DNA from 4 places in the Bacillus altaicus genome. Region 4 is predicted to be linked to each of the others. Evidence: a T-box and tRNA genes for the amino acid it is inferred to sense, from the RefSeq annotation. Region 4 holds a T-box; the other regions hold tRNA genes.

Region 1 (3,234 bases), 320 kb from region 4:
CCGCTCCAAACTTTTGTTGGTGCTGGAGAGAATGGTACCGCATGGCTTAAGTCCATTGCTTCCCCTTCTGCTTTTGCTTCATTAACATCTACAAGTACGAATTCTTCAGCTACACCTTGGTTGATCATTGAGTAAGCGTAACTACAGCCTACAGCTCCTGTTCCTACTAATACTACGCGATTGATACCTTTTTTCATGTTAATTTCCCCTTTCAATTGTTTACATCTATTTTTTATTATTGTTTAAGTAAGTAATTAAAATACTAATTTAATGTTGTTTAACTTCTTTACATACATATTGTAGCATGGATTATTGTGAATTACTTCACAAATTATGACCTAATTGTGAACTTTTTCACATAGAGTGTAAACTTATCAGGTTAGGTGTGGAATCCATACCAATTTAGGGATTTTGATTAGATTGTGAACGAGTTTTTCTTACACATACCCCGGTAAGTGAAATTATATCGACGATTATTTAAATATATCAACGATTTTTGGGATATATCTATCGTAACTCAAAATATATCAACGATTCGACAAGGTATATCGACTTACCGACAAAACCCGACAACATTAGCCCCATAAAAAAACTGCCTCCAATAGATCACCTATTTAGAGACAGCTTCTTCTATTTATACTATTTGTTTTCCGCAGTAGCTCCTAATATAGCCGCTTTTACGTAATTTTGACCGTTTAATTTTTGTAAATCCGCAGCCGTTCCTGTTACGACTACTCCAATGACTTTTACATCTTGCTCACTTGGTTTTGTTTTCTTTCCTTTTAGGTAGTCATATATACGCTTATATTCCTCATAATACTTTCCCTTTTGATCTAAACCATTTTGAATTGCTAAAAGGAAATCTTTTTCTGTTCCATTTCCAAATCTTTCTATTAGTTAGACGATTCAAATAGAAAAAAGTATACAAAAATCCATAAAAAAATAGACTATCCAAAGTCCACTTTTATACAACAAAAAAGAGATAGCAGATTATGCTATCTCTTTTAGTATGACCCGTACGGGATTCGAACCCGTGTTACCGCCGTGAAAGGGCGGTGTCTTAACCACTTGACCAACGGGCCAAAATATGGCAGAGAAGAAGGGATTCGAACCCTCGCACCGCGTTTGCGATCTACTCCCTTAGCAGGGGAGCCCCTTGAGCCACTTGGGTACTTCTCTATAGTATGGCTCCGCAGGTAGGACTCGAACCTACGACCGATCGGTTAACAGCCGATAGCTCTACCACTGAGCTACTGCGGAATAATTATGGTGGGCCTAAATGGACTCGAACCATCGACCTCACGCTTATCAGGCGTGCGCTCTAACCAGCTGAGCTATAGGCCCATAAAAAGCGGGTGAAGAGAATCGAACTCTCGACCAGAGCTTGGAAGGCTCTTGTTTTACCACTAAACTACACCCGCATTAAATTAAAAATGGTGAGCCATGAAGGATTCGAACCTTCGACCCTCTGATTAAAAGTCAGATGCTCTACCAACTGAGCTAATGGCTCATTTTGAAAGTGGTGCCGGCTAGAGGACTTGAACCCCCAACCTACTGATTACAAGTCAGTTGCTCTACCAATTGAGCTAAGCCGGCTTGCGATTTCAAAATGGTGGCTCGGGACGGAATCGAACCGCCGACACGAGGATTTTCAGTCCTCTGCTCTACCGACTGAGCTACCGAGCCTTTATGTAAAAAAATGGCGGTCCCGACCGGGGTCGAACCGGCGATCTCCTGCGTGACAGGCAGGCATGTTAACCACTACACCACGGGACCATTTGGTTGCGGGGACAGGATTTGAACCTGCGACCTTCGGGTTATGAGCCCGACGAGCTACCGTACTGCTCCACCCCGCGATGATATAATATTTAATTTAGAAAAAATGGAGGAGGTAGAGGGATTCGAACCCCCGCGCGACTCTCGCCGCCTGTCGGTTTTCAAGACCGATCCCTTCAGCCGAACTTGGGTATACCTCCAAGATATGAACTTTGAGTGGTGGACCTTGTAGGACTCGAACCTACGACCGGACGGTTATGAGCCGTCTGCTCTAACCAGCTGAGCTAAAGGTCCTTATGGTAGCGGCGGAGGGGATCGAACCCCCGACCTCACGGGTATGAACCGTACGCTCTAGCCAGCTGAGCTACACCGCCATAAGTGATATTCAAATAAGTGGAGCCTAGCGGGATCGAACCGCTGACCTCCTGCGTGCAAGGCAGGCGCTCTCCCAGCTGAGCTAAGGCCCCATATTTTGAAAAAATCGGGAAGACAGGATTTGAACCTGCGACCCCCTGGTCCCAAACCAGGTGCTCTACCAAGCTGAGCCACTTCCCGTTAATAAAAACGCGCCCGAGAGGAGTCGAACCCCTAACCTCTTGATCCGTAGTCAAACGCTCTATCCAATTGAGCTACGGGCGCATATGGTGCCGAGGGCGGGGGTCGAACCCGCACGGTGGTCACCCACCGCAGGATTTTAAGTCCTGTGCGTCTGCCTGTTCCGCCACCCCGGCATGTCATATTGAAAATTGGAGCGGAAGACGGGATTCGAACCCGCGACCCCAACCTTGGCAAGGTTGTATTCTACCACTGAACTACTTCCGCAAGACATGTATGAGTTATTTTATTAAAAGTGCGGGTGAAGGGAGTCGAACCCCCACGCCAAAGGCGCTAGATCCTAAGTCTAGTGCGTCTGCCAATTCCGCCACACCCGCATATTATATATTTCAAAAGAAAAAATGGGGCGACTGATGGGAATTGAACCCACGAGTGCCGGAGCCACAATCCGGTGCGTTAACCACTTCGCCACAACCGCCATGATTTTCTGGTGCCGACTAGAGGACTTGAACCCCCAACCTACTGATTACAAGTCAGTTGCTCTACCAATTGAGCTAAGTCGGCTAAATGGTGGAGGATGACGGGATCGAACCGCCGACCCCCTGCTTGTAAGGCAGGTGCTCTCCCAGCTGAGCTAATCCTCCGAATTGCCTGGCAACGTCCTACTCTCACAGGGACAAGGTCCCAACTACCATCGGCGCTAGAGAGCTTAACTTCCGTGTTCGGTATGGGAACGGGTGTGACCTCTCTGCCATCATTACCAGACTGTATTCATTTAAGACAAGAATTATCATAACTTATTCGACATTTAAAGTCAATAAGTTTTTTATATTCTCTCAAAACTAGATAACATTAGCTTCATATTATATGGTTAAGTCCTCGATCTATTAGTATTCGTCAGCT
Region 2 (3,234 bases), 1.4 Mb from region 4:
TTCATAACGAAGCTCGTCATAGTTTTCTTCTGAACCGCCTTTTGCCTTTTCAATCGCACGGTCAATAATTGTTCTTGGCACGTTGTATGTTTTCGCACGTTCTAATACAACTCTTAACGTTTGGTTTGATTCTGGATCTGGCTCGCCTTGTTTTGCTGCCACATAAATTTCACGTCCAAATTTCGCATATATACGGCTTGTATTTGCATCTTTTGATGCTTTTTTTTCTTTAATATTGTTCCATTTACGGCCCATACTTTCCACTCTCTTTCCCATTTTAAATCTACATAAAAATATTAATATGAAATATAATGTGTATTCAACACATTTTTAAAAGAAATATAAAAAGTTCATTTTTGATTCATATTACAGACATAATATAAATCATTATCATTTTGTTCTTTCGACAAGTTATATTATACATGAATTCCTAAGTTTATTACGAATTTTAGAATCACATAGCATAATTTAACAAAAAAAACCCTAACATTTCTGTTAGGGTCTTTTTTAATTCACCGATACCGATGGTCGGGGTCGAACCGACACTCCCGAAGGAACACGATTTTGAGTCGTGCGCGTCTGCCAATTCCGCCACATCGGCATAAAATAAAGGCGGCAACCGGATTTGAACCGGTGGTAAAGGTTTTGCAGACCTCTGCCTTACCACTTGGCTATGCCGCCATATGAAGTTAAAATGGAGCGGAAGACGGGATTCGAACCCGCGACCCCAACCTTGGCAAGGTTGTATTCTACCACTGAACTACTTCCGCAAAAATGGCTGGGCTAGCTGGATTCGAACCAGCGCATGACGGAGTCAAAGTCCGTTGCCTTACCGCTTGGCTATAGCCCACCGAAGTTTTACTTAATTATATGTAAGTATCCATTAATTTATTTGTAATTTTAAAAAATAAAAATGGGGCGACTGATGGGAATTGAACCCACGAATGCCGGAGCCACAATCCGGTGCGTTAACCACTTCGCCACAACCGCCATGTTGTGTTTATATATTTGGCAGGGGCAGTAGGAATTGAACCCACACTGGAGGTTTTGGAGACCTCAGTTCTACCTTTAAACTATGCCCCTATATAACTGGTGGAGGGGGGCAGATTCGAACTGCCGAACCCAAAGGAGCGGATTTACAGTCCGCCGCGTTTAGCCACTTCGCTACCCCTCCGAAACTTACATGGTGCCGGCTAGAGGACTTGAACCCCCAACCTACTGATTACAAGTCAGTTGCTCTACCAATTGAGCTAAGCCGGCATATTTTATTAAAATGGTGGCTCGGGACGGAATCGAACCGCCGACACGAGGATTTTCAGTCCTCTGCTCTACCGACTGAGCTACCGAGCCTTATTAAAATGGCGGTCCCGACCGGGGTCGAACCGGCGATCTCCTGCGTGACAGGCAGGCATGTTAACCACTACACCACGGGACCATTTGGTTGCGGGGACAGGATTTGAACCTGCGACCTTCGGATTATGAGCCCGACGAGCTACCGTACTGCTCCACCCCGCGATAATATTATTTATATAATTATATGATAAGTGTTAGCAACCACATTACGAAAATGTTTGGTTGCGGGGACAGGATTTGAACCTGCGACCTTCGGGTTATGAGCCCGACGAGCTACCGTACTGCTCCACCCCGCGACAATATTATTCATATAATTTATATGGTGGAGGATGACGGGATCGAACCGCCGACCCCCTGCTTGTAAGGCAGGTGCTCTCCCAGCTGAGCTAATCCTCCAAAAGTGGTGACCCGTACGGGATTCGAACCCGTGTTACCGCCGTGAAAGGGCGGTGTCTTAACCACTTGACCAACGGGCCAAATATTATAAAATGCTTATGGCGGAGAGCAAGGGATTCGAACCCTTGATACGCTTGTGACGTATACACGATTTCCAATCGTGCTCCTTCGGCCAACTCGGACAGCTCTCCAATGGCTCCGCAGGTAGGAATCGAACCTACGACCGATCGGTTAACAGCCGATAGCTCTACCGCTGAGCTACTGCGGAATAATATTGCCTGGCAACGTCCTACTCTCACAGGGACAAGGTCCCAACTACCATCGGCGCTAGAGAGCTTAACTTCCGTGTTCGGTATGGGAACGGGTGTGACCTCTCTGCCATCATTACCAGACTATATTCGCTTGAGACAAACATTATTATACTTGATTCACTTAGAAAGTCAATAAGTTTTTTATATTCTCTCAAAACTAGATAACATTAGCTTCATATTATATGGTTAAGTCCTCGATCTATTAGTATTCGTCAGCTCCACATGTCACCATGCTTCCACCTCGAACCTATCAACCTGATCATCTTTCAGGGATCTTACTAGCTTACGCTATGGGAAATCTCATCTTGAGGGGGGCTTCATGCTTAGATGCTTTCAGCACTTATCCCTTCCGCACATAGCTACCCAGCTATGCCCTTGGCAGAACAACTGGTACACCAGCGGTGCGTCCATCCCGGTCCTCTCGTACTAAGGACAGCTCCTCTCAAATTTCCTGCGCCCACGACGGATAGGGACCGAACTGTCTCACGACGTTCTGAACCCAGCTCGCGTACCGCTTTAATGGGCGAACAGCCCAACCCTTGGGACCGACTACAGCCCCAGGATGCGATGAGCCGACATCGAGGTGCCAAACCTCCCCGTCGATGTGGACTCTTGGGGGAGATAAGCCTGTTATCCCCGGGGTAGCTTTTATCCGTTGAGCGATGGCCCTTCCATGCGGAACCACCGGATCGACTAAGCCCGACTTTCGTCCCTGCTCGACTTGTAGGTCTCGCAGTCAAGCTCCCTTATGCCTTTGCACTCTACGAATGATTTCCAACCATTCTGAGGGAACCTTTGGGCGCCTCCGTTACACTTTAGGAGGCGACCGCCCCAGTCAAACTGCCCACCTGACACTGTCTCCCGGGTCGATAAGACCCGTAGGTTAGAATTTCAATACAGTCAGGGCGGTATCCCACCAGCGCCTCCACCGAAGCTAGCGCTCCGGTTTCAATGGCTCCCGCCTATCCTGTACAAACTGTACCAAAATTCAATATCAGGCTACAGTAAAGCTCCACGGGGTCTTTCCGTCCTGTCGCGGGTAACCTGCATCTTCACAGGTACTATAATTTCACCGAGTCTCTGGTTGAGACAGTGCCCAAATCGTTACACCTTTCGTGCGGGTCGGAACTTACCCGACAAGGAATTTCGCTACCTTAGGACCGTTATAGTTACG
Region 3 (3,234 bases), 1.6 Mb from region 4:
AAAAACTTATTGACTTTATAAGTGAATCAAGTATAACAATGTTTGTCTCAAATGAATATAGTCTGGTAATGATGGCAGAGAGGCCACACCCGTTCCCATACCGAACACGGAAGTTAAGCTCTCTAGCGCCGATGGTAGTTGGGACCTTGTCCCTGTGAGAGTAGGACGTTGCCAGGCAAAATGGAGGATTAGCTCAGCTGGGAGAGCACCTGCCTTACAAGCAGGGGGTCGGCGGTTCGATCCCGTCATCCTCCACCATATATGTCGGAGGGGTAGCGAAGTGGCTAAACGCGGCGGACTGTAAATCCGCTCCTTTGGGTTCGGCAGTTCGAATCTGCCCCCCTCCACCATTTCTTAATTATTGGGCTATAGCCAAGCGGTAAGGCAACGGACTTTGACTCCGTCATGCGCTGGTTCGAATCCAGCTAGCCCAGCCATTAAGAGCCATTAGCTCAGTTGGTAGAGCATCTGACTTTTAATCAGAGGGTCGAAGGTTCGAATCCTTCATGGCTCACCATTTTCTTAAAAAAATATGCGGGTGTGGCGGAATTGGCAGACGCACCAGACTTAGGATCTGGCGCCTTTGGCGTGGGGGTTCGACTCCCTTCACCCGCACTTTTAATAAAATATCTCATACATGTCTTGCGGAAGTAGTTCAGTGGTAGAATACAACCTTGCCAAGGTTGGGGTCGCGGGTTCGAATCCCGTCTTCCGCTCCAATTTTCAATATGACATGCCGGGGTGGCGGAACAGGCAGACGCACAGGACTTAAAATCCTGCGGTGGGTGACCACCGTGCGGGTTCGACCCCCGCCCTCGGCACCATATGCGCCCGTAGCTCAATTGGATAGAGCGTTTGACTACGGATCAAGAGGTTAGGGGTTCGACTCCTCTCGGGCGCGCTTTTATTAACGGGAAGTGGCTCAGCTTGGTAGAGCACCTGGTTTGGGACCAGGGGGTCGCAGGTTCAAATCCTGTCTTCCCGATTTTCCCAAAAACATGGGGCCTTAGCTCAGCTGGGAGAGCGCCTGCCTTGCACGCAGGAGGTCAGCGGTTCGATCCCGCTAGGCTCCACTTTATTTTTTATATGTCGGAGGTATACCCAAGTTCGGCTGAAGGGATCGGTCTTGAAAACCGACAGGCGGCGAGAGTCGCGCGGGGGTTCGAATCCCTCTACCTCCTCCATTTTTTTAAAAAGTGGTTTAGTTACATATAAAAATGAATAAGATATTAATTTTTTCCTTCATGGAGGTATACCCAAGTTCGGCTGAAGGGATCGGTCTTGAAAACCGACAGGCGGCGAGAGTCGCGCGGGGGTTCGAATCCCTCTACCTCCTCCATTTATTTTTAAAACATAATATCGTCGCGGGGTGGAGCAGTACGGTAGCTCGTCGGGCTCATAACCCGAAGGTCGCAGGTTCAAATCCTGTCCCCGCAACCAATGGTCCCGTGGTGTAGTGGTTAACATGCCTGCCTGTCACGCAGGAGATCGCCGGTTCGACCCCGGTCGGGACCGCCATTTTATGTTGGCTCGGTAGCTCAGTCGGTAGAGCAGAGGACTGAAAATCCTCGTGTCGGCGGTTCGATTCCGTCCCGAGCCACCATTTTTTTTATTTTTTTTTATTTATGCCGGCTTAGCTCAATTGGTAGAGCAACTGACTTGTAATCAGTAGGTTGGGGGTTCAAGTCCTCTAGCCGGCACCATTTAGGGGCATAGTTTAAAGGTAGAACTGAGGTCTCCAAAACCTCCAGTGTGGGTTCAATTCCTACTGCCCCTGTAAATTATATGGGCCTATAGCTCAGCTGGTTAGAGCGCACGCCTGATAAGCGTGAGGTCGATGGTTCGAGTCCATTTAGGCCCACCATATATTCCGCAGTAGCTCAGTGGTAGAGCTATCGGCTGTTAACCGATCGGTCGTAGGTTCGAGTCCTACCTGCGGAGCCATGGCCCGTTGGTCAAGTGGTTAAGACACCGCCCTTTCACGGCGGTAACACGGGTTCGAATCCCGTACGGGTCATAAAAAAAGAGTCAGCATATTGCTGACTCTTTTTTATTATGTATAAGCCTCTTTTTATTACCTTATTTTCCTCAAATAAATAAAGGGATTTAGGAAAAGCTATGGTATGTATTAAAAGGAGGAGAGGAAAAATGACACAAGTTAGAGAACTTATGAGTACTCATATCGTACATTGTACCCCATTAGACAATGTATATGAGGCGGCTGTAAAAATGAAGGAAGAATCGGTTGGATTGATTCCTGTTATTGAAAATCAACAAGTAGTTGGGCTTGTTACTGATCGAGACTTAGTTGTTCGTGGGATTGCTGAAAAACATCCTGGATCTAATCAAATTACAAATGTAATGACAACAAACATTGTTTCAGTTTCTCCAGATGATCCTATTGAAAAAGCTACAGAATTAATGGCACAATATCAAATTAGACGGTTACCAGTAGTTGAGAGCGGTCAATTTGTTGGGATGCTAGCACTAGGTGATTTAGCTATAAGAAAATCAGCAGATGATCAAGCAGGGTTTGCTTTAAGTGAAATCTCGGTGCATACGGAATAAATTATGTATAAAGATCAGATACATTATTCTAGCATATATGGATTAAACTAATATGTTAGCGTGATGTATCTGAGACATTATATAATAAGTATAGAGTCAATATTTTTGACAGTTTTTTTAAATTTGTCATTCCTAATTTTTAATAAGAGAAAAAATGATATACTGAGAGATATAAGTATTATGAGAGATTTTGAATATAACAATATTTATTGTTAATGATGTAATAATGAATTAATATTTCCTACATAGATACAAAGGGAAGGGGAATTATATGAGGGCTGTACAGGGCGATCCAAATTGGAATTTGGTTACAGATACATATATAGAACCAAATAATTTCGCTGAGTTATTTTCTTTGCTTGTACCTTGTCATCCAAAAGGTGAAGGGAAAGAGCGAACTATATTAGTATGGAAAGAAAAAGAATTTTATAAAGAAGAAAATTTAGCTGCGTGTATCGTATATGGCATGAATAAAGTAAAAAATTTACCGCAGTTTCATAAAGATGAAATTCCAACTCTAGTACGTATTCTTCGTTTATGTCAAGAGATTGGTTGGTATGAAGAGGCGAATGCTTTTATGATAACCCAAGGGCTAGCTGAATTTGTCCAAACTTCATTGGAGTATGAAACATGGGATCTTTTGACGAAAGCAGTTGCTTTAAACTA
Region 4 (3,234 bases):
CCGCTTTGAATTGCATCGACAATCGTTTCTTGTAATTGGTCTTGTGAATTTCCAGATACATTCGCTAATACAGCGCCGCGTAAATTAAAACTCATTATCTTCACCTCTTCTTCAGAATTGAAACTGACGTTAGTTTTTGTTCTTTTTTATGTAAATATGTATGAAAAATAGGCTATAATGATAAGACAAGAAGAGAGGGAAATACATATTATGAAAAACATTGATTCAGTACAAAACCCGCGTGTGAAGCAGTGGAAAAAACTGCAGACGAAAAAAGAGCGCGATAACAAAGGGTTATTTTTTGTAGAAGGATTCCATTTAGTAGAGGAAGCGTTAAAGGCAGGAGTTGTAACAGAACTTATCGTTTCAGATCAGACAGATCTTCCGAAAGATTGGACAGTTAATGATGTTGAAATGTATATTGTGCCTGAAGCAATTGTAAAAGTACTTCGCGAAACAGAAACAACGCAAGGCGTATTTGCTGTTTGTGAGAAACATGAGAAAGAAGTAGCTCTTACGGATGGGAAATTTCTTTTATTAGACGGCCTTCAAGACCCAGGTAATTTGGGAACGATTATTCGTACAGCTGATGCAGCTGGTATTCATGCCGTTGTGCTTGGAGAAGGGTGCGTTGATGTTTATAATAGTAAAGCATTACGCTCTACACAAGGTTCTATTTTTCACCTACCGGTTGTAAAAGGGAACTTAGAAGAGTGGGTAGACAAGTTAAAAGAAAATAACGTCCCTGTATATGGAACAGCTCTTGAAAATGGAGTTCCATTTGGTGAAGTAACACCGGCCGGAAGTTTTGCATTAATTGTAGGAAATGAAGGAAGCGGCGTACGCCAAGAAATTCTTGCGAAAAGTGATCAAAACTTGTATATTCCGATTTACGGCGGGGCAGAATCATTAAATGTTGCGGTTGCAGCAGGGATTTTAACGTATTATTTACAAAGCCCAGTTGCGAACAAATAAAAAACTTCTTATAATAAGTTGAAGTATATGTTCGTAATGAACATACAATAAAAGTTAAATAACGAAAAACGTTGATAGAGAAGAGTAGCTTACAAAATCGCCATATAGGGAGAGAGTGCCGTAGACTGAAAGCATTCTTATGGTAGATGGAAGTGAATTCACCTCTGGAGTTGGCGCCAGGACCATTTATATGTAAAGGCGTTCCGGTCAGAATTGATCGTTATAACTAATGAGTGGGCAGACTTGTTCTGTCAATTTAGGGTGGTACCGCGAATTTACCTCGTCCCTTTTTGGGAGCGAGGTTTTTTTATTTTTAAAATTAGGAGGGTTCCAAATGGAAGCACGTTTAAAAGAGCTAAAGCAAAAAGCGTTAGAGCTTATTGAAGAAGCGAAAGAGCTAAAGGGCTTAAACGACGTACGTATAGCGTATTTAGGGAAAAAAGGTCCAATTACAGAAGTATTACGCGGCATGGGAAAATTATCAGCAGAAGAGCGTCCACGTATGGGAGCATTAGTAAATGAAGTACGTGAAGCGATTCAAACGCGTCTAGAAGACAAAATTGGCAACTTAGAAAAAGCAGTAATTGAAGCGAAATTAGCTACTGAAACAATTGATGTTACACTGCCAGGTCGTCCTGTTGAAACAGGTTGTCACCATCCGTTAACAGCAGTTGTTGAACAAATTGAAGATGTATTCATCGGTATGGGTTATGAAGTAGCTGAAGGAACAGAAGTAGAAAAAGACTACTACAACTTCGAAGCATTAAACTTACCGAAAGATCACCCAGCGCGTGATATGCAGGATACATTCTACATTACAGAAGAAACGTTACTACGTACACATACATCTTCTGTGCAAGCACGTACGATGGAAAAGAATAAAGAAAAAGGACCGATTAAAATTATTTGTCCTGGTAAAGTGTATCGCCGCGATGACGATGATGCGACGCATTCACACCAATTCATGCAAATTGAAGGTCTTGTAATTGATAAAAACATTCGCATGAGTGACTTAAAAGGTACACTGCAAGTATTCGTGAAAAAGATGTTCGGTGAAGATCGTGAAATCCGTCTTCGTCCAAGTTTCTTCCCATTCACAGAGCCATCTGTAGAGATGGATATTTCTTGTATGATGTGTCACGGTAAAGGTTGTGGCACTTGTAAAGGGACTGGCTGGATCGAAATTTTAGGAGCAGGTATGGTTCACCCGAACGTACTTGAAATGGCTGGTTATGATTCAACAGAATATCAAGGTTTCGCATTCGGTATGGGCGCAGAGCGTATCGCAATGTTGAAATACGGCGTAGATGACATTCGTCATTTCTATACAAATGATGTACGTTTCTTACAACAATTCAAACGAGCGTAAGGGAAGGAGAGGATAAATATGTTCGTATCATATCGTTGGTTACAAGAGTATGTAGATATTAAAGATGTAACAGCACAAGAACTAGCAGACAAAATCACGAAAAGTGGTATTGAAGTAGAAGGTGTTGAAGTATTAAATAAAGGTGTAAAAGGTGTTGTAGTTGGTCACGTATTAGAATGTGAAAAACACCCAGAAGCTGATAAATTAAACAAATGCTTAATCGATATTGGTGAAGAAGAGCCAGTTCAAATTATTTGTGGAGCTGCTAATATTGCAAAAGGTTTAAAAGTACCAATTGCAAAAGTTGGCGCTGTACTTCCTGGTAACTTCAAAATTAAAAAAGCAAAACTACGCGGGGAAGCTTCTCACGGTATGGTTTGTGCTCTTCAAGAGCTTGGTATTGATGGGAAATTCGTTGCGAAAGAATATGCAGACGGTATCTTCATCTTCCCAAGTGATGCTGAAGTTGGTGCAGATGCACTTGAAATTTTAAACTTACATGATGAAGTGCTTGAGCTTGGTTTAACACCAAACCGTGCAGATTGCTTAAACATGTTAGGTGTTGCATATGAAGTAGCTGCTATTTACGGCCGTGAAGTGAAACTTCCAGTTATCAACTTACAAGAATCAGCAGAAAAAACAGCTGATTACATTTCTGTAAGTGTAGAAGCGAAAGAAGAAAACCCGTTATACATTGCAAAAATGGTGAAGAACGTAAAGATTGGCCCATCACCAATGTGGATGCAAACTCGCCTTATGGCAGCTGGCATTCGTCCAATTAGTAATGTAGTTGATATTACAAACTACATTTTAATGGAATACGGTCAACCGTTACATGCATTCGATTACGATAAATTAGGTTCAAAAGAAATCGTTGTTCGTCTAGCTAA

The links. A T-box is a leader RNA that pairs with one kind of tRNA and senses whether it is charged. The one in region 4 lies ahead of pheS (phenylalanine--tRNA ligase subunit alpha), so its partner is inferred to be a tRNA-Phe.
Region 1: it has a tRNA-Phe gene. The T-box ahead of pheS (phenylalanine--tRNA ligase subunit alpha) is inferred to sense a tRNA for this amino acid. The anticodon was not compared.
Region 2: it has a tRNA-Phe gene. The T-box ahead of pheS (phenylalanine--tRNA ligase subunit alpha) is inferred to sense a tRNA for this amino acid. The anticodon was not compared.
Region 3: it has a tRNA-Phe gene. The T-box ahead of pheS (phenylalanine--tRNA ligase subunit alpha) is inferred to sense a tRNA for this amino acid. The anticodon was not compared.

What each region holds. Positions count from the first base shown of each region.
Region 1 is NZ_CM143394.1:863,886-867,119, reverse strand. It holds gene ACE38F_RS04540 (L-lactate dehydrogenase) at 1-197, opposite strand, end outside; partial or broken gene ACE38F_RS04535 (anti sigma factor C-terminal domain-containing protein) at 640-885, opposite strand; tRNA gene ACE38F_RS04530 (tRNA-Glu) at 1,011-1,082, opposite strand; tRNA gene ACE38F_RS04525 (tRNA-Ser) at 1,089-1,179, opposite strand; tRNA gene ACE38F_RS04520 (tRNA-Asn) at 1,186-1,260, opposite strand; tRNA gene ACE38F_RS04515 (tRNA-Ile) at 1,268-1,344, opposite strand; tRNA gene ACE38F_RS04510 (tRNA-Gly) at 1,351-1,421, opposite strand; tRNA gene ACE38F_RS04505 (tRNA-Lys) at 1,435-1,510, opposite strand; tRNA gene ACE38F_RS04500 (tRNA-Thr) at 1,521-1,596, opposite strand; tRNA gene ACE38F_RS04495 (tRNA-Phe) at 1,611-1,686, opposite strand; tRNA gene ACE38F_RS04490 (tRNA-Asp) at 1,701-1,776, opposite strand; tRNA gene ACE38F_RS04485 (tRNA-Met) at 1,780-1,856, opposite strand; tRNA gene ACE38F_RS04480 (tRNA-Ser) at 1,884-1,976, opposite strand; tRNA gene ACE38F_RS04475 (tRNA-Ile) at 1,994-2,070, opposite strand; tRNA gene ACE38F_RS04470 (tRNA-Met) at 2,074-2,150, opposite strand; tRNA gene ACE38F_RS04465 (tRNA-Ala) at 2,171-2,243, opposite strand; tRNA gene ACE38F_RS04460 (tRNA-Pro) at 2,258-2,331, opposite strand; tRNA gene ACE38F_RS04455 (tRNA-Arg) at 2,342-2,415, opposite strand; tRNA gene ACE38F_RS04450 (tRNA-Leu) at 2,419-2,507, opposite strand; tRNA gene ACE38F_RS04445 (tRNA-Gly) at 2,524-2,598, opposite strand; tRNA gene ACE38F_RS04440 (tRNA-Leu) at 2,628-2,708, opposite strand; tRNA gene ACE38F_RS04435 (tRNA-His) at 2,734-2,809, opposite strand; tRNA gene ACE38F_RS04430 (tRNA-Thr) at 2,820-2,895, opposite strand; tRNA gene ACE38F_RS04425 (tRNA-Val) at 2,900-2,975, opposite strand; rRNA gene rrf (5S ribosomal RNA) at 2,981-3,096, opposite strand; rRNA gene ACE38F_RS04415 (23S ribosomal RNA) at 3,199-3,234, opposite strand, start outside.
Region 2 is NZ_CM143394.1:4,880,634-4,883,867, forward strand. It holds gene ACE38F_RS25160 (YebC/PmpR family DNA-binding transcriptional regulator) at 1-255, opposite strand, end outside; tRNA gene ACE38F_RS25165 (tRNA-Leu) at 520-601, opposite strand; tRNA gene ACE38F_RS25170 (tRNA-Cys) at 611-681, opposite strand; tRNA gene ACE38F_RS25175 (tRNA-Gly) at 696-770, opposite strand; tRNA gene ACE38F_RS25180 (tRNA-Gln) at 776-850, opposite strand; tRNA gene ACE38F_RS25185 (tRNA-His) at 915-990, opposite strand; tRNA gene ACE38F_RS25190 (tRNA-Trp) at 1,010-1,083, opposite strand; tRNA gene ACE38F_RS25195 (tRNA-Tyr) at 1,091-1,174, opposite strand; tRNA gene ACE38F_RS25200 (tRNA-Thr) at 1,185-1,260, opposite strand; tRNA gene ACE38F_RS25205 (tRNA-Phe) at 1,275-1,350, opposite strand; tRNA gene ACE38F_RS25210 (tRNA-Asp) at 1,360-1,435, opposite strand; tRNA gene ACE38F_RS25215 (tRNA-Met) at 1,439-1,515, opposite strand; tRNA gene ACE38F_RS25220 (tRNA-Met) at 1,573-1,649, opposite strand; tRNA gene ACE38F_RS25225 (tRNA-Val) at 1,674-1,749, opposite strand; tRNA gene ACE38F_RS25230 (tRNA-Glu) at 1,755-1,829, opposite strand; tRNA gene ACE38F_RS25235 (tRNA-Ser) at 1,849-1,940, opposite strand; tRNA gene ACE38F_RS25240 (tRNA-Asn) at 1,943-2,017, opposite strand; rRNA gene rrf (5S ribosomal RNA) at 2,026-2,141, opposite strand; rRNA gene ACE38F_RS25250 (23S ribosomal RNA) at 2,243-3,234, opposite strand, start outside.
Region 3 is NZ_CM143394.1:4,665,850-4,669,083, reverse strand. It holds rRNA gene rrf (5S ribosomal RNA) at 62-177, shown strand; tRNA gene ACE38F_RS24255 (tRNA-Val) at 183-258, shown strand; tRNA gene ACE38F_RS24250 (tRNA-Tyr) at 267-350, shown strand; tRNA gene ACE38F_RS24245 (tRNA-Gln) at 363-437, shown strand; tRNA gene ACE38F_RS24240 (tRNA-Lys) at 442-517, shown strand; tRNA gene ACE38F_RS24235 (tRNA-Leu) at 535-615, shown strand; tRNA gene ACE38F_RS24230 (tRNA-Gly) at 645-719, shown strand; tRNA gene ACE38F_RS24225 (tRNA-Leu) at 736-824, shown strand; tRNA gene ACE38F_RS24220 (tRNA-Arg) at 828-901, shown strand; tRNA gene ACE38F_RS24215 (tRNA-Pro) at 912-985, shown strand; tRNA gene ACE38F_RS24210 (tRNA-Ala) at 1,001-1,073, shown strand; tRNA gene ACE38F_RS24205 (tRNA-Ser) at 1,092-1,184, shown strand; tRNA gene ACE38F_RS24200 (tRNA-Ser) at 1,247-1,339, shown strand; tRNA gene ACE38F_RS24195 (tRNA-Met) at 1,364-1,440, shown strand; tRNA gene ACE38F_RS24190 (tRNA-Asp) at 1,443-1,518, shown strand; tRNA gene ACE38F_RS24185 (tRNA-Phe) at 1,528-1,603, shown strand; tRNA gene ACE38F_RS24180 (tRNA-Thr) at 1,628-1,703, shown strand; tRNA gene ACE38F_RS24175 (tRNA-Trp) at 1,707-1,777, shown strand; tRNA gene ACE38F_RS24170 (tRNA-Ile) at 1,788-1,864, shown strand; tRNA gene ACE38F_RS24165 (tRNA-Asn) at 1,870-1,944, shown strand; tRNA gene ACE38F_RS24160 (tRNA-Glu) at 1,946-2,017, shown strand; gene ACE38F_RS24155 (CBS domain-containing protein) at 2,149-2,568, shown strand; gene ACE38F_RS24150 (DUF3965 domain-containing protein) at 2,840-3,234, shown strand, end outside.
Region 4 is NZ_CM143394.1:1,185,964-1,189,197, forward strand. It holds gene sspI (small acid-soluble spore protein SspI) at 1-95, opposite strand, end outside; gene ACE38F_RS06255 (TrmH family RNA methyltransferase) at 178-975, shown strand; T-box leader at 1,038-1,266, shown strand; gene pheS (phenylalanine--tRNA ligase subunit alpha) at 1,310-2,344, shown strand; gene pheT (phenylalanine--tRNA ligase subunit beta) at 2,363-3,234, shown strand, end outside.